Regions from separate parts of the Faecalibacterium sp. Marseille-Q0746 genome, predicted to be linked through region 1. Evidence: predicted binding sites of a transcription regulator. Region 1 holds the regulator's gene; each other region holds the start of a gene.

Evidence for each region. Region 1 encodes Rex, which represses fermentation and respiration genes when NADH is low (regulators of the CRP and FNR family bind a similar motif). Its sites were predicted from a motif close to ATTGTTAANNNNTTAACAAT; they were not measured.
Region 2: pgk (phosphoglycerate kinase) is a predicted target of Rex. The motif match lies at 2,444-2,463, and genes of this name have one in related genera.
Region 3: fucO (lactaldehyde reductase) is a predicted target of Rex. The motif match lies at 4,913-4,932, and genes of this name have one in related genera.

Annotation. Positions count from the first base shown of each region.
Region 1 is NZ_JAFREI010000008.1:35,215-41,940, forward strand. Features, by position in the region: gene J3351_RS06220 (pyridoxal-phosphate dependent enzyme) at 1-381, shown strand, start outside; gene J3351_RS06225 (MATE family efflux transporter) at 399-1,727, shown strand; gene J3351_RS06230 (ClpP family protease) at 1,759-2,445, opposite strand; gene J3351_RS06235 (redox-sensing transcriptional repressor Rex) at 2,699-3,340, shown strand; gene J3351_RS06240 (thymidine kinase) at 3,428-4,036, shown strand; gene J3351_RS06245 (ABC transporter substrate-binding protein) at 4,581-5,951, shown strand; gene J3351_RS06250 (carbohydrate ABC transporter permease) at 6,116-6,726, shown strand, end outside.
Region 2 is NZ_JAFREI010000002.1:113,783-120,508, forward strand. Features, by position in the region: gene J3351_RS01895 (glycosyltransferase) at 1-864, shown strand, start outside; gene J3351_RS01900 (flippase) at 877-2,325, shown strand; gene pgk (phosphoglycerate kinase) at 2,593-3,801, shown strand; gene tpiA (triose-phosphate isomerase) at 3,988-4,758, shown strand; gene gpmI (2,3-bisphosphoglycerate-independent phosphoglycerate mutase) at 4,856-6,382, shown strand; gene J3351_RS01920 (S-ribosylhomocysteine lyase) at 6,469-6,726, opposite strand, start outside.
Region 3 is NZ_JAFREI010000005.1:16,532-23,257, forward strand. Features, by position in the region: gene J3351_RS04205 (hypothetical protein) at 1-57, shown strand, start outside; gene J3351_RS04210 (hypothetical protein) at 107-982, opposite strand; gene J3351_RS04215 (calcium/sodium antiporter) at 1,288-2,253, opposite strand; gene J3351_RS04220 (putative ABC transporter permease) at 2,329-3,627, opposite strand; gene fucO (lactaldehyde reductase) at 3,698-4,846, opposite strand; gene J3351_RS04230 (GntR family transcriptional regulator) at 5,139-5,798, opposite strand; gene J3351_RS04235 (Fur family transcriptional regulator) at 6,092-6,568, shown strand; T-box leader at 6,582-6,726, shown strand, end outside.

The DNA of each region.
Region 1 (6,726 bases):
ATCACCGTCGGCGTGGGCAGCGCGGGCACCATCACCGGCGTAGGCGAGACCATCAAGGCCTGGACCAACGATGTCCGCATCGTGGCCGTGGAGCCCTTTGAAAATCAGGCTCTGGGCGGCGGCTTCACTGGCGGGCACGGCATCCCGGATATCGGCTACGGCATCGTGCCGGGCAATTACAACGCCTATGTTGTGGATAATGTAGCCGCCGTTACCAGCACCGATGCCAACCGCGCTGCACAGCGGGTCCTTGCCACCGATGCCATTCCCGCCTCCCCTGCCGCCGGTGCAGCCCTCCACGCCGCCGCACAGCTGATCGCCACCGGCACCAGCCGCTCGGCACTGGCCATCTTCAGCGGACGGCAGGCATTTAATCTATAAAGAAAAGAGAGTTCCAAATGACCAAGGATATGACGACCGGCCCGATCACACCGCTGCTGGTCAATTTCACCATTCCCCTCGTGCTGGGCAACCTGTTCCAGCTGACTTATAACGCCGTAGACAGCATCATTGTCGGCAAATTCGTGGGCGAGGATGCCCTTGCCGCCGTGGGCACCTCCAACCCGCTGATGACGCTGGCGATTTTGTTCATCAACGGTGTCTGCCTGGGTGCAGGCATCCTTGTCAGCCTGGCGTTCGGGGCAGGCAACACCGAGCTGGTGGAGCGTCAGGTCTCCACCACCGCCATTTCAGGCTCCGTCTTTTCCCTGGTGTTCTCGCTGACCTGTGTGATTTTGGCAAATCCGCTGCTCCGTCTGCTGCAGGTGCCGGAAGAGATCCTTCCCATCGCTGTGAACTACCTGCGCATCGTGTTCGGCGGGCTGCTGTTCACCTTCTTTTATAATTTCCTCGCCGCTACCATGCGTGCGCTGGGCGACAGCAAAAGCGCGCTGTACTTCCTGATGATCAGTTCGGTGCTGAACATCGGCGGCGACCTGTTCTTTGTTGAGGTGCTGGATTGGGGCTCCGAGGGCTGTGCCCTTTCCACCGTGCTGAGCGAAGCGCTCTGCTGCGTGTTCTGCCTGATCTATATCCGCTGGAAGGTCCCTGTGTTGCAGCTGGGCAGGCGCTGGTTCATTTTTGACTCCTCGCTGCTGAAAAAGACCATCAGCTACGGCTGGACCAGCGCCATGCAGCAGGCCACCGTTCAGCTGGGCAAGATCGCCATTCAGGCCATCGTGAATACCATGGGTGTCAGCGCCATGGCCGCCTTTGCCGCCGCAGGCCGCATCGATGACTTTGCCTATGTGCCCCAGCAGAACATCGGCCATGCCACCACCACCCTGATGGCCCAGAACCGCGGCGCGGGCAAAAAAGACCGTGTCCGCGCCAGCTTCTTCTGCGGCCTGAAGCTGGAGTTCCTCTACGCCATTTTTATCACCGCTGTCTGCTTCTTCTTTGCCGAGCCCATCATCCGGCTCTTCGTCACCGATGCCGCCGTGGTGCATCTGGGGGTGCGCTTTTTGAAGCTGGTCTCCCTGTTCTATCTGATGCCCTCGCTGACCAACGGCATCCAGGGCGGCTTCCGCGGCCTGGGCGACCTCAAGATCACCCTGAACAGCAGCACGCTCAACATGGCAGGCCGTGTGGCGGCCGCTGCCGTCTTTGTGCTGCTGATGAAGATGGATATCGAGGCCCTGCCGTACAGCTATGTTGTGGGCTGGATCCTCATGCTGGTCTATGAAGCCCCCATGATGGTGAAGTATCTGCGGAAGGGCGAGCTGTAAGCCTGACACCGCCCCGGGCAGACCCATGCTCTCACTCTGCCCGCTCGATCTCCCGGTACAGCCAGTCCAGTGCATCAGAAATGCCGCCCAGCTGATCGATGAGCTTTTCCTTCACGGCCTTTTTGCCGTCCAGCATGGTGCCCACGTCCATCACCAGCTCACCGGTGCGGAGCATCAGCTCTGAGTAGCGCTCTGCCGTAATGCCGCTGTGGCCCGCCACAAAGCCGGTGATGCGCTCCTGCATCTGCTCGAACCACCGCATGGTCTGGGGCACGCCCAGAATCATGCCGGAGTGGCGGACCGGGTGCACCGTCATGGTCGCCGTGGGCACGATAAAGCTGCGCCGGGCGCTGACTGCCAGCGGGATGCCGATGGAGTGGCCCCCGCCCAGCACGACCGTGGCACTGGGCTTTGAGATGCTGGCAATGAGTTCTGCCAGCGCCAGCCCGGCCTCCACGTCCCCGCCCACGGTATTGATGAGCACCAGTAGGCCCTCCACAGCGGGGTCCTCCTGCACTGCCACCAGCTGCGGGATCACATGCTCATACTTGGTGGTCTTCTGGCCCTGCGGGGCCTCCACATGGCCCTCGATCTGGCCGATCACGGTCAGGCAGTGGATGGCATGGGGGCCGCGGGTGCGCCACACCGTTCCCAGATCTTCCAGCTGCTCTTTCTCCAGCCGCTGCTGTTCGGTGGTTTCCTTTTCATATTCCGGCATGTTGGCTCCTCCTCAGGGTGTTTTTTTCAGTGTTCCCGGGGATCGAAGCAATATGCGGCGGCTAAGATTTCTTTACTTTGAAAAAAATTGGCCCAGAGGATTTGACATTCTGTCTCATTGCAGTATACTTTATACTAAGAATAAGATTGACAAGTATATATCATTATTGTTCATAAACTGTCTTAACTGCCGGTGCACCTTGCAGGGCGCAAAGAGACCGGCATTCCCTTTGGATGAAAGGAGAACCATTTCCATGAACAATCCCGGCAAAGCTTCCCTTCCGGTGATCAAGCGCCTGCCCAAGTACTACCGTTACCTGCGGACGCTGAAGAACGACGGCATCACCAGCATCTCCTCCCGCGAGCTGGCCGCCCAGATGGGCACCACGGCCTCTCAGGTGCGGCAGGATTTCAACTGCATCGGCGACGTGAACGGCCGCCAGGGCATCGGCTACTCGGTGGAGAACCTGCTTTCCATCCTGGAGCATCTGCTGTTCGGCAACGGTGACCTGCTGCCCACCATCCTCATCGGCTGCGGCCGGTTGGGCAAGGCAGTCAGCCGCTTCATCACCACCGACACCAACGGCTACAAGCTGATCGCCGCCTTTGACAATTCCCCCAGCGAGGTGGGCAAAGAGATCAACGGCATCCAGATCTTACACGTTGACGAGCTGGAGGCCTTCTGCGCAGAGCATAAGCCTGAGGTGGCTGTGTTCTGTGTGCCCCGCAGCGGTGCGGAAGAGCTCAGCGGCCGACTGGTCGAACTGGGCATCAAAGGCTTCTGGAACTTCTCCCACTACGACCTGTCGGTGCCCTACCCCGAAGTGGTGGTGGAGAACGTCCACCTGGGCGACAGCCTGATGAGCTTGGGTTACCGCCTGCGCAATCAGGACTGATCTATTCTTATAGCATATCACAGAAAACAGGCAGCCCTCTCCCCCCGAACGAGCAGAGAGGGTTGCCTTTTTATGAGGAGATCAACTATGGCGAAGCTATACTTCCGATACGGTGCCATGAACAGCGGCAAAAGCACTGCGCTGATGCAGGTGGCCCACAACTACGAAGAGCAGGGGATGCGGGTGCTGATCCTGAAGCCCCAGGTGGATACCAAGGGCGGCGGCGAGCTGGTCAGCCGCCTGGGCGTGCGCCGCAGGGCCGACCTGCTCATTCCGCCCGAGGTGGATGTGTTCGAGGCCGTGCGCGCCGCTTCTGCCGGGGAGCAGCCGCTGGCCTGTGTTCTCTGCGACGAGAGCCAGTTCTTTACCCCGGCACAGGCCGAGCAGCTGTTCATGGTCACGGTAGACCTGAACATCCCGGTCATCTGCTACGGCCTGCGGTCAGACTTCTCCCTCAAGGGCTTCCCCGGCTCCACCCGTCTGCTGGAGCTGGCCCACACCATTGAGGAGATGAAGACCATCTGCACCTGCGGGCGCAAGGCCACCTGCAACTGCCGCAGGGTCAATGGGGAGTTCGTCTTTGAGGGCGAGCAGGTCGCCATCGATCTGGAAAACGATGTGCAGTACGTCAGCATGTGCCCCCAGTGCTATTTCAAGGCACGGCGGGCGTTTTACGCCAAACGGAACGCACAGTAAGTGTCGATCTCCGGCAGGCACAGGAGCCACCCTTCCTGCATGAGAGCCCAGATTTCCCAAACGTTTTTTACAGTTTTCAGAGCGCTGCCCGGCTGGGCAGCGCTCTTTTTTGCCTGCCGCCTTCCAAAGTGATATATCAGTTGTATCCCACGGCGAACGTTTTTTGCACAATTGATATATCAGTTTATAAAATAGCGATATCGTCACTTTTTTCACATGTTGTATACAACATTATACCGTCAATTTCGCAAAAAGTTACAAAACCATTGCAATTTTAGAGGTTCTGCCACACTCTCCCGGCCCGTTTCTATGCAATCTATCCAATTATGCAGATTGCATATTTTTTCGCTCCAAGTTTATTCATTTCGGCAATGCCGTCAAATCGCTGCAAATCACAAGAGCAATATTTGTTCGTTTTTTGTCCGTATCACTTCAATTTACATCTTTCTTTTTCCCATCCCTTTTGTTATCATATTTGTATACAACGAGCCTTGTGCAGAAAGGCCCGCTCGATGTTTTTTGATTTATTAGGAGGAGAACAACAATGAGCAAGGCAATTTCCCGTCGTGATTTCCTGAAGGTCACCGGTGCTGTTGGTGCAGCTGGTCTGCTGGCTGCCTGCGGCGGCAATGGCGGCGCTGCTTCCAGCACCGCTTCTTCCGCAGCCGAGGCTGCTTCTGTGGCTGGCCTGAGCAGCGATCCCGTTACCCTGACCATGAGCTGGTGGGGCGGCGAGTCCCGCCACAACGCTTACCAGGAGGCCCTGAAGGCTTTCTCTGCTGAGCACACCACCATCACCGTCAACCCCACCTTCGCTGCATGGTCCGGCTGGGAGGACACCATGTCCACCAAGTTTGCAGGCGGCGTGGCTGAGGATGTCTGCCAGATCAACTGGAACTGGCTGTACAACTACTCCGGCAACGGCCAGACCTTCCTGGATCTGAACAGCGTCACCGATTACCTGGATATGTCCCAGTGGGACGACGCAAAGCTGGGTGCCTGCAACGTTGCAAATGCACAGCAGTGCGTGCCCATCTCCATGACCGGCCGTATCTTCTACTGGAACATGACCACCTTTAACAAGGCCGGCATCACCGAAGTTCCCGCCACTGAGGATGACCTGTTTGCAGCAGGCAAGGCTTTCCAGGAGAAGCTGGGCGATGATTACTATCCCCTGCACCTGGGCGCATACGACCGTATGATCCTGATGGTGTTCTACCTCGAGTCCAAGTACGGCAAGGACTGGGCAGATCCCACCACCTCTACCCTGAACTACACCGCTGACGAGATCGCCGAGGGCATCGACTTCATCAAGAGCCTGGTCGACGGCCACGTCATCATGCCGCTGCCCACCTACTACGGTGCAAACGGCGACGGTGCTACCCACCAGTCCAACGAGTGGATCACCGGCAAGATCGCCGGCATCTTCGAGTGGGATTCCGCTGCTTCCAAGTACCAGGACGCTCTGGACGAGGAGAACAAGCCCGGCTTCACCGTTGGTGAGGAGATCAAGTTCGGCGATTACAACGGCGGCTTCTCCAAGGTCTCCATGGGCATGGCCATCACCAAGACCTGCAAGAACCCCGCTGAGGCTGCTACCCTGATCGAGTACCTGTGGAACGGTGACGGCGCTGCCATCATGGGCTCCGAGTGCGGTGTCCCCGCTTCCAAAGCTGGTCTGGCTACCGCTCAGGCTGCCGGTAAGATCAACGAGCTGGTCGCCGAGGCAAACGGCAAGGTCATGAGCTTTGTTTCCTGCCAGCTGGATCCCCTGTTCGAGTCTTCCGATCTGAAGGCTACCGGCACCGGCATCTATCAGGAAGTGTTCGATACCGTTGACTACGACAACAAGAGCGGTGCAGATGTTGTTGACACCCTGCTGGATGGCATGTCTGCTGTTGGCTACACTGTCTGATCTTCTTTGCTGACCTGAGTTAAACTACATATCAGGGGCATCGTCCACCCGTAGGCCCGATGCCCCTTTTTTCTCAGGTACAGGTTACAATTCTCTGACAAATCTGTTGCCAAAGTGTGACATAAGGTTTGTTGCACTGATTTTCACCAAAGGAGGATCCCCGGATGAAAGAAAGCAAAGCGCCCTCTCTCGGGCGTACCCCCGCACAGAAGTTCCTGGATAAATGGCAGGGTCTGATCTACCTGATCCCCTGGATCATCGGCTTTATCGTGTTCAAGGCCATCCCCTTCGGTCAGTCGCTGTATTACAGCTTCACCGACATGAACTTCTTCAACGGCATCCACCAGTACGGCGTGATGAACTACGTCACCGCCTTCTCTGATGCCAAGGTCACCAAGGCTCTGGTCACCACCTTCAAGTACGCCTTCATCACCGTGCCCCTGAAGCTGATCTTTGCTCTGTTCATTGCATACATCCTGAACTTCAAGATCGCCTGCGTGAACCTGTTCCGTACCGTTTACTACATCCCGTCCATTCTGGGCGGCTCCGTTGCCATCGCCGTGCTGTGGAAGGCCGTTTTCCGTGATGACGGTCTGGTCAACACCATCATCCGCGCCATCACCTTCGGCCACGCACAGGGCCCCTCCTGGCTGAGCGACCCCAACTATGCGCTGTGGATCATCTGCTTCCTGCGCATCTGGCAGTTTGGCTCCGCCATGGTGCTGTTCCTGGCCGCCCTGAAGGGCGTGCCCGCAGACCTGTACGAGGCTGCCAC
Region 2 (6,726 bases), on a different contig from region 1:
GATCTGGAGATCATTCTGGTGGATGATGGGTCAACAGACAACTCTCTTTCCATCTGTCAGCGCTACGCGGAAAAAGATCTGCGGATCAAGATATACCACAAGCCAAACGGTGGTGTTTCTTCTGCGCGAAATCTGGGATTGGAAAAAAGTACAGGAAAGTATATTTCATTTGTTGATCCAGATGATTTTATTCATTCGGAATTTATAGAACGGCTGGAAATGATGTTGGTGCAATCGGACGCGGAAATTGCATACTGTAAAATGCTGGATGTTTGGGAAGGCAGTGACGTAGAACATATTCCCCAAATTACAGATAAAGTTTGCATATTGGATGCAAGACGGTACGATTGGTTTACACCAGCAGCGCATAAGGTCGCCTGCGGCGCAGTATACCGAAAAAGCTGTGTGAAGGATATTCGATTTTCTGATGACCTGTATATTGGAGAAGATACTCTTTTCTTAGCAGAATGCATCAAAAAAGCATCTAAGATTGTTCGTTCGGAAAGTGAATTATACTATTACTACCGCAATGATCAGTCGGTAACGCTGTGCGATTATTTTACTGGAAAATTAACAGAAATGATGGCGTGGGAGCGAATTGTTGTATTGTATGCGAATGAATCACTTGTACAGAAGACTGCAAAAGCGGGATATTCACAGGTTTGTCGTGAGTTAGTGGTTAAATATGGAAAGAGTGCACGCTTTATGGAAGAAGGTTATCCGAAAGCAAAAGCAGGGTTTTACAGATGGGCAAAGGAAATGATGCAACAGCAACTTCAGGAAAAGAGATATTTTTACTGGCTTAAAACCATGTATTCGTATTTCTTCTGGGACGCATGGGTAAAGAAAAAACAGGGTGAGTGAAAGTATCTAGTTATGAAGAAATCGCTTACATTAAATGCAATAATGAGTGGAATCAAGACGATTCTACAAATCATCTTTCCACTGATTACATTCCCGTACATATCTAACATTCTACAAGTAAATAATTTGGGCAAAGTGAACTTTGCCAGCTCCGTCTGCGGGTATTTTCTGCTGTTTGCAGGCCTTGGCATCTCCTCCTATGCGGTGCGTGAGGGTTCCCGCTATGTGAATGACCGGGAAAAACTGTCGGCTTTTGCATCGGAGATGTTCTCCATCAATATGATCTCCACGGCCCTGACCTATGCGGCATTGGCGGTGACGATGCTTTTCTGGACAAAGCTCCATGCCTATACCGACCTGATGCTGGTGCTGAGTTTACAGATCTTCTTTACGACCATCGGCACCGAATGGGTGTTCACGATCTTTGAGGAGTATACCTATATCACAGTTAGAGGTATTATTTTTCAAATAATATCAATTCTGATGATGTTCGCATTTGTTAAAACGCAGGACGATTACTGTATTTACGCAGGAATTACGGTGTTTGCCGCAGCAGGTGCGAATATATTGAACTTCTTTCGAGCTAGGAAATATTGCACGATTCGACTGACAGCAAAAATAGACTGGAAAAAGCATTTAAAACCAATACTTCTGATTTTTGCATCGAGCTTTGCAATTACGATTTATGTAAATTCAGATGTGACAATTCTCGGAGTTTTAACTTCAGACTATCATGTGGGAATTTACACCGTTGCAATGAAGATATATACGATGGTAAAATCGGTTCTGGCATCTATTCTTTTAGTATCTGTTCCGAGGTTGTCTCGTTATGCAGGAATGCAGGATAGGCTGAATTTTGAAAGGCTTTTTAATAAAGTATTCGGGGCAATGGTATTAACCGTTCTTCCGGCTGTAGTGGGATTGTTTGAACTAAGTCAAGAGGTCGTTCTTTTTATCTCAAGCGAAAGCTATCTGGAAGCAGCTGTGCCACTTCGCATTTTGAGTATAGCACTGGTAGCAAGTTTATTTGGGTGGCTCTATAATACTTGTGTTTTGGTGCCATGGAAAAGAGAAGGTCAATTTTTGGTAGCAACGCTTGTGAGTGCAATTTTGAACGTGGGGCTGAACATCCTGCTCATCCCGCGGTTCCGGGAGAATGCGGCGGCCTTTACCACCCTGCTGGCAGAACTGTGCTCCATGATGCTCTGTATCCGCTGCTCCAGGGGTCTGGTCACGGTCTCAGCTGACCGGCGCACCGTTGGCTCGGTGCTCTGCGGCTGTGCGGGTATCGTTCTTGTCTGTACCGGGGTCAAGGCACTGGCTCTGCCCAATCTCATCTGCATTCTGGCGGCAGTGCTGGGCTCAGTGGCTGCATACGCGGTCATCCTGCTGGGCATGAAAAATCCGCTGGTGCTGGAATATCTGGAAAAAGTGAAGCAGAAGTTCCGGAAAACATCCTGAATGGACAGGACCCGCTGTGGGGGCGAACACTCCCTGCAGCGGGTCCTTTTGGGAAAAAACGGCGTTTTTTGGTGCGTTCCGGCAAAATCACCACATTTCTTTGCTTCTGCAACAAATGTTTGTTAATAAATTATCCATCCCCCGTCCTTGCAATACACACGCTTTTTGTTTATAATAAGGATGTACGGGGAAGTTCGCAGTGCGCGGCCCCCGATGAAAAGCAAAATTCGATTCCGAACGAAAAGAATTTGAGAGGAGTTTGTTACCATGGGTTTAGGTAAGAAAACGATCGACGATCAGAATTACTGCGGCAAGAAGGTCCTTGTCCGCTGCGATTTCAATGTCCCGATGAAGGACGGCGTGATCACCAACGAGAACCGCATCAATGCGGCTCTGCCCACCATCCAGAAGCTGGTCAATGATGGCGCTAAGGTCATCCTGTGCAGCCACCTGGGCAAACCCAAGAACGGCCCCGAGGCAAAGTTCAGCCTGGCACCCGTTGCTGTGGCTCTGAGCGCAAAGCTGGGCAAGACCGTTGTGTTCGCTGATGACGACAACGTTGTGGGCGAGAACGCAAAGGCTGCTGTTGCCGCAATGAACAACGGCGATGTCGTTCTGCTGCAGAACACCCGTTTCCGCAAGGAAGAGACCAAGAACATGCCTGAGTTCAGCCAGGAGCTGGCTTCTCTGGCAGATGCATACGTTGACGATGCATTCGGCAGCTGCCACCGTGCACACTGCTCCACCGCAGGTGTCACCGACTACATCAAGGATACCGCTGTCGGTTACCTGATGGAGAAGGAGATCAAGTACCTGGGCAACGCAGTCAACGATCCCGTCCGTCCCTTCACCGCCATCCTGGGCGGCGCTAAGGTCGCCGATAAGCTGAACGTCATCTCCAATCTGCTGGAGAAGGTCGATACCCTGATCATCGGCGGCGGCATGGCTTACACCTTCGTCAAGGCTCAGGGCTACGAGGTCGGCAAGAGCCTGTGCGACGATACCAAGTTGGATTACTGCAAGGAAATGATGGCCAAGGCCAAGGAGAAGGGCGTGAAGCTGCTGCTGCCCGTGGATGCAGCCTGCATCAAGGACTTCCCCGATCCCATCGACGCTCCCGTGGATGTCACTGTGGTGCCCGTCACCGCCATCCCTGCTGACATGGAGGGCTGCGACATCGGCCCCGAGACCATGAAGCTGTTTGCCGATGCTGTCAAGGCATCCAAGACCGTGGTGTGGAACGGCCCCATGGGCGTGTTCGAGAACCCCACCCTGGCAGCTGGTACTCTGGCTGTTGCCAAGGCTATGGCTGAGAGCGATGCTACCACCGTGATCGGTGGCGGCGACAGCGCAGCAGCTGTGCAGCAGATGGGCCTGGGCGACAAGATGACCCACATCTCTACCGGCGGCGGCGCTTCTCTGGAGTATCTGGAGGGCAAGGAGCTGCCTGGTATCGCTGTGATCCAGAACGCATAAGCATCTGAACCAGCATCACTGAGGTGCGGCGGCATATACGCCGCCGCACTTTTTATTTTGGGTAATAAGATCTCTCAGGCTTGCCGACGCTCGCCAGCTCTCCATCCGGGAGGCACTGCCTCTCCTGCCGGGAGAGGCGGCACCGAAGGCGGCGGAGAGGTATTTTGTGATAAGGAGATCGTTAGAATGGATAAGGCAAAGCGTAAGGCAATCATTGCAGGCAACTGGAAGATGAACAAGACCGCCACTGAGGCAGCCAAGCTGGTGGACGAGCTGATCCCCGCCGTCAAGGATGCTTCCTGTGAGGTCGTTATCTGCACCCCCTACACCGATCTGGTCACCGCTGTGGAAAAGACCAAGGGCACCAACATCCATGTGGGTGCTGAGAATGTCCACTTTGAGAAGTCCGGTGCGTTCACCGGCGAGATCAGCGCCGATATGCTGGTGGATCTGGGTGTGGAGTACGTCATCGTCGGCCACTCCGAGCGCCGCCAGTACTTTGCAGAGACCGACCAGACCGTGAACAAGCGCGCTCTGGCTGCCCTGAATGCGGGCCTGAAGGTCATCATCTGCGTGGGCGAGAGCCTGCAGCAGCGCGAGGAGGGCGTGACCGAGGAGCTGGTGCGGATGCAGACCAAGATCGCCCTGCGCGACGTGACCGCCGAGCAGATGGCAAACGTGGTCATTGCCTACGAGCCCATCTGGGCCATCGGCACCGGCAAGACCGCGACCGCTGACCAGGCCGAGGAGGTCTGCGCTCAGATCCGCAAGGTCATTGGCGAAGTGTACGGCGAGGCTGTGGCCGAGGCTGTCACGGTCCAGTACGGCGGCAGCATGAACGCCAAGAACTGCGAGGAGCTGCTGAGCAAGAAGGATGTGGACGGCGGTCTGATCGGCGGCGCATCTCTGAAGGCTCCTGATTTTGCTGTTATCGTCAATGCCGCTTCCAACGGCTGAGAAAGTCCTCTGACCTGTTTTCCCAGCGCCCGGCTGCGCCGTTTTTCCAGCGCTGTGCCGGGCGCTATTTGTTCTAAATCAAAGGAGATTCAACGTTATGTCCAAGAAACCTGTACTTCTGTGCATCATGGATGGTTTTGGCTGGGTGCCCAACGAGACCTACGGCAATGCCGTGGTCGCCGCAAAGACCCCCCATCTGGATGCCCTGATGGCAAAATATCCCATGACCACCATCGATGCCTCCGGCATGGCTGTCGGCCTGCCCGATGGCCAGATGGGCAACTCTGAGGTGGGCCACACCAACATGGGCGCTGGCCGCATCGTTTACCAGCAGCTGACCCTCATCACCAAGTCCATCCGGGACGGTGAGATGTTCAAGAACCCCGTGCTGGTCAAGAACATGAAGGCTGCCATTGAGGCAGGCAAGGCCATCCACCTGATGGGTCTGGTGGGCACCGGCGGTGTCCACAGCCACGCTGACCACTGGTTCGGCGTGCTGGAAATGGCAAAGCACATGGGCGCAAAGGAAGTCTACCTGCACTGCATCACCGATGGCCGTGATACCGACCCCCACGCCGGCAAGGGCTTCCTGGCTGACCTGCAGGCCAAGCTGGATGAGCTGGGCGTTGGCAAGATCGCCAGCGTTTCCGGCCGTTACTATGCCATGGACCGCGACAACAACTGGGACCGCGAGGAGAAGGCTTACGCCGCATTCGTCTACGGTGAGGGCAACCACGCTGCCAACGCTGCCGAGGCCATTGAGGCATCCTATGCTGCCGATAAGACCGACGAGTTCGTTCTGCCCTGCGTCACCTGCGAGGGCGGCCGCGTGCAGGATGGCGATACCGTCATCTTTATGAACTTCCGTCCCGACCGTGCCCGCCAGATGACCCGCATCTTCTGTGATGACGACTTCAAGGGCTTCGAGCGCCGCGGCGGCCGCAAGCAGGTCAACTATGTCTGCATGGCCGAGTACGATGCCACCATGCCCAACTGCGAGGTCGCCTATCCTCCCGTGGAGCTGAAGAATGTTCTGGGCCAGTACCTGTCCGAGAACGGCAAGACCCAGCTGCGCATTGCCGAGACCGAGAAGTATGCACACGTCACCTTCTTCTTCAACGGCGGTGTGGAGGCTCCCTACGAGGGTGAGGACCGCTGCGTCATCCCCAGCCCGAAGGTTGCCACCTACGACCTGCAGCCTGAGATGAGCGCCCCTGAGGTGGCTGCTGAGTGCGTCAAGCGCATCGAGAGCGGCAAGTATGATGTGGTCATCCTGAACTTTGCCAACTGCGACATGGTCGGCCACACCGGCGTGTTCGATGCCGCTGTCAAGGCCGTTGAGGCTGTGGATACCGCTGTGGATCAGGTGGTTACCGCTGTGCTGAACGCAGGCGGCTGCGCCTTTATCACGGCTGACCACGGCAACGCCGAGAAGATGATGAACCCGGACGGCACTCCCTTTACCGCCCACACCACCAATGTGGTGCCCTTTGTGGCCGTTGGCTGCGGCGATGTGAAGCTGCGCGAGGGCGGCTGCCTGGCAGATATCGCTCCCACCATGCTGCCCTATATCGGCCTGCCTGTCCCCGCTGAGATGACCGGCAAGAGCATCATCGTGGAGTAAGCACTCCGCAAAAGCGCTTTCCGGAAACGTAAAAAGACCTCCCCGTGCAGGTGCTGCCTGCATGGGGAGGTCTTTTGCTGTATCGCTTAGTAGTGCAGCTGGTCAGCGGTCAGTGCTTCCAGCACCGGCAGCATGGCGGCTGCCTCGGCCTTGGCGGCGGGCAGATCCATATCGCGGTAGTTGCCGCATTCCACCTCGCTGGCACCGGGGATATCCCCCTCAAAGGCGGCCATGAAGCGGAAGGAATCCAAGGTCAGCTCCAATGCCTGCGCCGGGGTCAGCCCGCGGGTGAGCAGGTAGAAGCCAGTGCGGCAGCCCATGGGGCCAACGTAGATCACGCCGTC
Region 3 (6,726 bases), on a different contig from region 1:
GAACGTCTGGAGCAGTTTGCCGATCTCATCAACACAGCGTTAAAGCGTGTGCAGTAACAAAAAAGCAGAGCCGTGCAGCGTTTGAACTGCACGGCTCTTATCTATCTCAGCGCTTATGCTCAATGTGTTCCTGGATCCATTTGCCGCCATCACCGCTGCCCACCGCACTGTTATAGACAATGCCGGTCAGCTCACTGGTCAGGTCGGACTTCATCTTTTTGTACTCCTGCTCTGCCTGATCCGCAACGCTCTGATCGCGGCCATTCTCCCGCAGGTACTGGCGCAGCTCTTTCAGGATGGCGTTGAACTCCTTGTCACACTCGCCCTGAACACCGGTCAGCTTTGCGGTTTTGGACACCACGATGGAGACCTTCATCCCCAGATTGCGCTCCTCCACCGGGTGGGAGATATACTCATCGTAGGCTTCGTAGATCACGCCGTAGAGCTTGGATTCCGTCTGCTTCTTCAGGTTCTGCAGCTGGCGGATGTAGCTGTCGATCCTGGCATCCACCTCATTCTCCGAAGCAGCGGAGCTGCCGGAGGCATGGCTGCTGCCGGGGGCCTGACTGCTGGCCGCATGGCTGCCGGAAGCCGCAGAGGACGCGGGCACCGAGTGTGCGGCACTGGAACCGGACACTGCGGAGCTCACACTGTCCGCCTTGCCTGCGCTGGCGGCAGAGGAGGCCTCACTGGACGAAGCTGTCTCCGAAGAGGAAATGCCAAGTTCCTCTTCCAGCTGTTCCAAAAAGGACGAAACCGGGGATTCTTCCGTCACCTCACTGCTGACGGCGCTCTCGCTGGAGGCGGCGGCGCTGGAGGGTTCCTCAGCTTCCCCGCCGGACAGAGCGGAGGACGGCACAGAGCTGGCCTGTGCCTCGGACACAGGGGTGCTTTTCCGCATCCCTGTCAGGATCAAAGCAGCTGCCACGGCCACCACAAGAACGATGGCCGCAGCCAGCTGATAAAGCTTCTTTTTCTGCATCTGGTACAAAATTCTCCCACTTCAGATTTCGTTCCCGGCCTTTTGCCGCGCAGGAACAGGTCTATCATATCATCCCCGGGGGAGAATTTCAATGGATAAATCGTGAAAAATGTCGCCTAACTGCCTTTTTATAACCGGATTTCGTCCCATTTCACAGCCTGCCGGAGACTCGGTCAGCCCCTGCTGCGGGGACAGAAAAAAGGCATCCCCGCACTTCACGGACGAGGATGCCTTTCTCAAAACGGTTTTCTGCCCCAAAGCGCCCGCTCCGGCGTGGAGCCGGGCCGGGTCTCCGGCGCAGAGGCTTACATTCCAAACTGGACGGCGCAGAAGGCTGCATAGATGCAGAGCAGCAGCACGCCCTGCCAGCGGGAGAGCCTGCCCTTGAGCAGAGCGGGCACAGTCAGGAGGAGCATGACCGCGAACATCACGGGCAGATCCATGACCAGAGAGGAATTGATGCCCATGATGGTGGAGTTCTGCGGGATGCTGAAGGGCGACACCGTGATGGACATGCCGCTGACCAGCACCAGATTGAACACGTTGGCACCGATGACATTGCCCAGCGAGAGGGAGCCGTGGCCCTTTGCCAGCGAGGTAATCGCCGTGACCAGCTCAGGCAGAGAGGTGCCCAGCGCCACAAAGGTCAGGGCAATAACGGATTCCGGCACGCCCAGCGCCTGCGCGATCAGGGTGCCGTTGTCCACCAGCAGGTTTGCGCCCACAGCAATCAGGGCTGCGCCGAGGATGAGCAGGCCGATCTCCTTGGCAAAGGACATTTCCTTTTCCGGCTCGTCCTCATCTTCTTCCGGGGCGGGGGCGTTTTTCATAGCCAGCACATTGCAGACCATGTACGCCACGAACATTGCCAGCAGCACAATGCCGATGGGGCGGCTGAAGTAGCCGGTGGTGTAGGCCACGCCCGCATACAGGGCCGCTGCCACAAAGAAGAACAGCACCGGCACCCGCAGGCTCTTGGGGTCCACCTTGCCCGGGCGGACCGCAATGGTGATGGCCGCGATCAGGGCCGCGTTGCAGATGACCGAGCCAATGGCGTTGCCATAGGCGATCTCGCCGTGGCCGGTCATGGCCGAGGTGGTGGAGACCATGACCTCAGGCAGGGTGGTGCCGATGGACACCACCGTGGCACCGATGAGCAGCTCCGGCACCTTGAAGCGGCGGGCGATGCCGGTTGCACCGTCCACGAACCAGTCGCCGCCCTTGATGAGGCAGAGCAGGCCCACGATAAACAATAATACAGGGATCAGCATATAAAATCTCTCCTTTTTAATCCAAAAAGTATTATACCTGTTTCCCCTGCAAAACGCAAGCAAAATCGTGTATTTTTACCCAGCCTTCTCCACCTTTTTGGCGTTGGGGTAGATGCGCTCCATCCGGGCATTGTCAAAATGCTCATCCAGCAGCACATCCACCGCATTGGCCGGAGCCGCGCCGCTGGTGCGGGCATCGTAGCGGGCCAGCGCCAACGCACTGGTCACAAGGTTCACGGCCATGAATACAGCCAGCAGGGCGGTCATCCAGGGGCGGATCCTGCGCTTGACCGCCTTCATCCCCTTTGCCACCAGCGGGTAGCCATAGCGGATCCAGGTCACGGCCGCAATGCCCCAGAAGAAGCAGTACAGCAGGTTGATGCGCCCGCCCAGATTGAACTTGAAGCCGCTGTAATCCCAGAACACGGTGCCGAACAGCAGCTCTGTCACGGCGCTGCACACATACTCATACGCACCGCCCAGGATCACACCGAACCAGAAGATGCGGCTCTCGCTCTTCTGTTCGCCGCCCCGCAGCAGGATGGCGGCCAGCACCAGCGCCAGCCCCCACACCACGCTGAACGGGCCCCAGACCAGGCTGGAACGGCTCATCCAGACCCCGGCGGTGATGCGGCAGAAGATGGTCTCCACCACATCTCCGAGGAAAGCCCCGATGACAAAGAGCCAGAGCAGGTCGGCAAGGGAGAGCTGCTTTTCGGCACTGGTGGTAGGCTCCGGACGGGCCGCAGCAGGGTACGCCCGCTGGATCCGCTTTTCCACGCTGGCGGTAATTTTCTGCCGCAGCCTCTCCGAGCCCCTGCCCAGCTCCCGATTCAGCTGCTCGAGCCGTGGGTGGCGGTTCGCATACCGGCTGACCACCACCATGGCAGAGATCTGGTCGAGGACGGCCAGCGCCATGCCGACCCACACCACAGCATGGAACAGCAGCGGCGGCAGGTGGGCGCAGAGCCGGAACAACAGGTCGTTGCCCCAGCGGACTGCCGCCATGCCCAGCAGACCCCACAGCAGGGAGTATTGCAGGCAGACATAGCCGTCCAGATTGAACTTTTTATCGGAGTAGTCCCACCAGCGGCGGTGGTGGATCCGTTCCAGCAGCTTGGCGGTCAGCCACTCCACCACCGTGGCATAGATCATGCTGCCGAAAAACAACGCCGCCAGGCTGGTGCGCTGGTCGTTCAGACCGATGGTGATGAGCACCCCTGCCGTGCCGTACACAAAGCAGAAGGGGCCGGAGGCCACGCCGCGGTTGGTGAACCGGCGGCCCTTTGCAGTTGCAACAACGGTCTCGCCTACCCAGCCTAAAAAGGAATATACCAGATAAATTACACAAAGAGTATAGAGATTCAGGCTCATAGTGCTCCTTTCCCGGAACAAAAAGGGGCCGGGAAGCGGTGTTCCCGACCCTCTTTGTTCAGTTTACGAATTACAGCTGGCTCTTATACAGTGCCTCGATCTCCTCCACGCTGGTATCGCGGGGGTTGCCGGGGCGGCAGGCATCTGCAAAAGCAGACTCGGCCAGGAAGTGGATGTCCTCTTCCTTCAGGATGCCCTGCAGGTTTGCGGGGATGCCCACATCCGCGCTCAGCTGCTTGACGGCGGCGATGGTGGCATCGGCGGCCTCGGCATCGTTCATCTCATCGATGCCCTTCACGCCCATGGCCTTGCCGACTGCGCGGTAGCGCTCCCCGGCAACGGTCTTGTTGTACTCCAGACCCACCGGCAGCAGGATGGCGCAGGCCACGCCGTGGGGGGTATCATACAGAGCGGACAGGCCGTGTGCCATGGAGTGGACGATGCCCAGACCCACATTGGAGAAGCCCATACCGGCAATGTACTGGCCCAGAGCCATGCCCTCGCGGCCCTCCGGGGTGTTCTGCACGGCACCGCGCAGGTTCTCGCTGATGAGCTTGATGGCTTCCAGATGGAACATATCGGAGATGGTGCAGTGGCCCTTGGTGATATAGCCCTCGATGGCGTGGGTCAGAGCGTCCATACCGGTGGCGGCGGTCAGGCCCTTGGGCATGGAGGACATCATATCGGGATCGACCACAGCGATCTCGGGGATATCGTTTGTGTCCACGCAGACGAACTTGCGCTTCTTCTCCACATCGGTGATGACGTAGTTGATGGTGACCTCAGCCGCAGTACCGGCGGTGGTGGGCACGGCAATGGTGAACACAGCGTGCTTCTTGGTGGGAGCCACGCCTTCCAGAGAGCGCACATCCGCGAACTCGGGGTTGTTGATGATGATGCCGATGGCCTTTGCGGTATCCATGGAGGAGCCGCCGCCGATGGTCACGATGCAGTCTGCCTCAGCAGCCTTAAAGGCTGCCACGCCGTCCTGCACGTTGGCGATGGTGGGGTTGGGCTTGATCTCGCTGTAAACAGCGTAGGCGAAGTTTGCAGCATCCAGCAGGTCGGTGACTTTCTTGGTCACGCCAAACTTGATCAGATCAGGGTCAGAGCAGACAAAAGCCTTCTTGTAGCCGCGGGCGGTCAGCTCGGGAACGATGTTCTCAATGGCACCGTGGCCATGGTAGGAAATGGTGTTCAGAACAATGCGGTCAGCCATAATTATTTTCCTCCAAATCATTCTGCCCGCCTGCCAGCGGGCTCTCTCTGTTGTTAAGGATACCACATTGTTAAACAATATTCAATGTACTTTTCTTTTGATTTCTATGAATTTTTTACACTTTCCAGCAAAAGAAAACGCTGTACCACTCCCTCAGTCTCGCATTCGCTCGACAGCTCCCTCTCGGAGGGAGCCTTAACGCGGCGGCCAACGCAAAAGCCTCCCTCTGAGAGGAAAGTGGCATCGCATCAGTGATGCCGGAAGGAGTGATACAGCGTTTTTATCGTTTCATTTACCACAGCCGGATGACCTTGATAACTCCCTCGGCCTTATCGCGGGCCAGCTCAAGGTGATGCTGCAGCGCATCGGCGGCGGTGTTCCAGTTGTCGCTCAGGGCGGCATTCAGAATTTCCAGATGCTCCTCACAGGTCTGATCCTGATTGATCATGCTCACCTTGCCGGTCATAATGCGGAAACGGGTGTTCAGGCCGGTGATGCGGTCATAACCAGAGCGCAGATATTTGTTGGGCAGGCTGCTCATCAGCAGCTCATGGAAATCATCGTCGGATTTGCAGAAGTCGTCGATCCGCTCGGGGTGGTGCATCAGCTCAGTGTAGGCCTCCAGCTGCTCCCGGGGGATCAGGTTGCCGTAGGTGCGCAGGGCGTAAGGCTCCACCAGCAGGCGCATCTCGAACATGCTGTGCACGTCCTCTTCGGTAATGCCGGAGACCATCAGCCCCTTTTTGGGCAGGATGGTGATCAGCCCCTCCTGCTCCAGGCGGCCCAGCGCGTCACGCATGGGGGTGCGGCTGATGTTGCCCATCTCAGCGCAGAGCTTCTGCTCGTTCAGAAATTCGTTGGGGCGGTACTCGCAGTTCAGAATCTTCGTTTTCAGGTACTGGTAAGCCTGCAGCTTCAGGCTGAGCTTTGACTGGGAATCCATCTCTTTCATTGTTCTATCTCCTAGTTCGCAAGCAGGACCATTCAGGCAGCAATCAGTCGCCCGCCGGACAGCTTGTATCCCTTAAATAATCCAAGTAATCATTAATATTATTATCACATATCTGGACAATGTTTACAAGACTTTTTTGAAAACTTTGGGAGCTTTTCCGTTTTGAACAGATATCATGCATTATTTTGCTATAAATTGAACAGTTTTTTTGTGCTTGTCGCCAGTGTTTCGTTCTTGTTTTGCATCAAAGGATAAATTGTGGTACACTTGACCCAGAAAGGAAGGCTGATACCATGGCAGGTCGCGGGGGGTACAACACCAAAACCCGGCAATTGATCCTGGATTATCTCATCAACAACCGCCAGCACGCGGTCAGTGCATCCAACATTCTGGAACATCTGGAGGCAGAGGGGGCCAGCCCCAATCCCACCACGGTGTACCGGTATCTGGACAAGCTGGCAGGCGAGCAGCGCATTATGAAATATGTGGCCGATAAGGGCGAAAAGGCCGTGTTCCAGTATGTGGACGAGGGCCGCCACTGCCGCGAGCACCTGCACCTGAAGTGCGTGCAGTGCGGGCGCATTTATCACCTGGACTGCCACTTTATGGATGAGGTGCGTGCTCATCTGATGGCGGAGCACGGCTTCACCCTGCAGTGCGAGGGCAGCGTTTTGTACGGATTGTGCCGCAGCTGCGCACAAAACAGCCCCCATCCGGGGCAGACCGCACAAAAATGCGAACACTGTGTTGACACGGACAAAGAGCCGTGATACAATGCAGGCAGGAAAAGCGTTGATCGGGAAAAGTAAGTGCTCAAGGTTCTTTTGCAGCGAGTGCGGGCCGATGGAAGCCGCACAGAGAATGAGCCCCGAACGAACCCCCGTGAGCTTCCCCCTGAACCTGCTTCGGGCAGTTAGTAGGGGCCGAC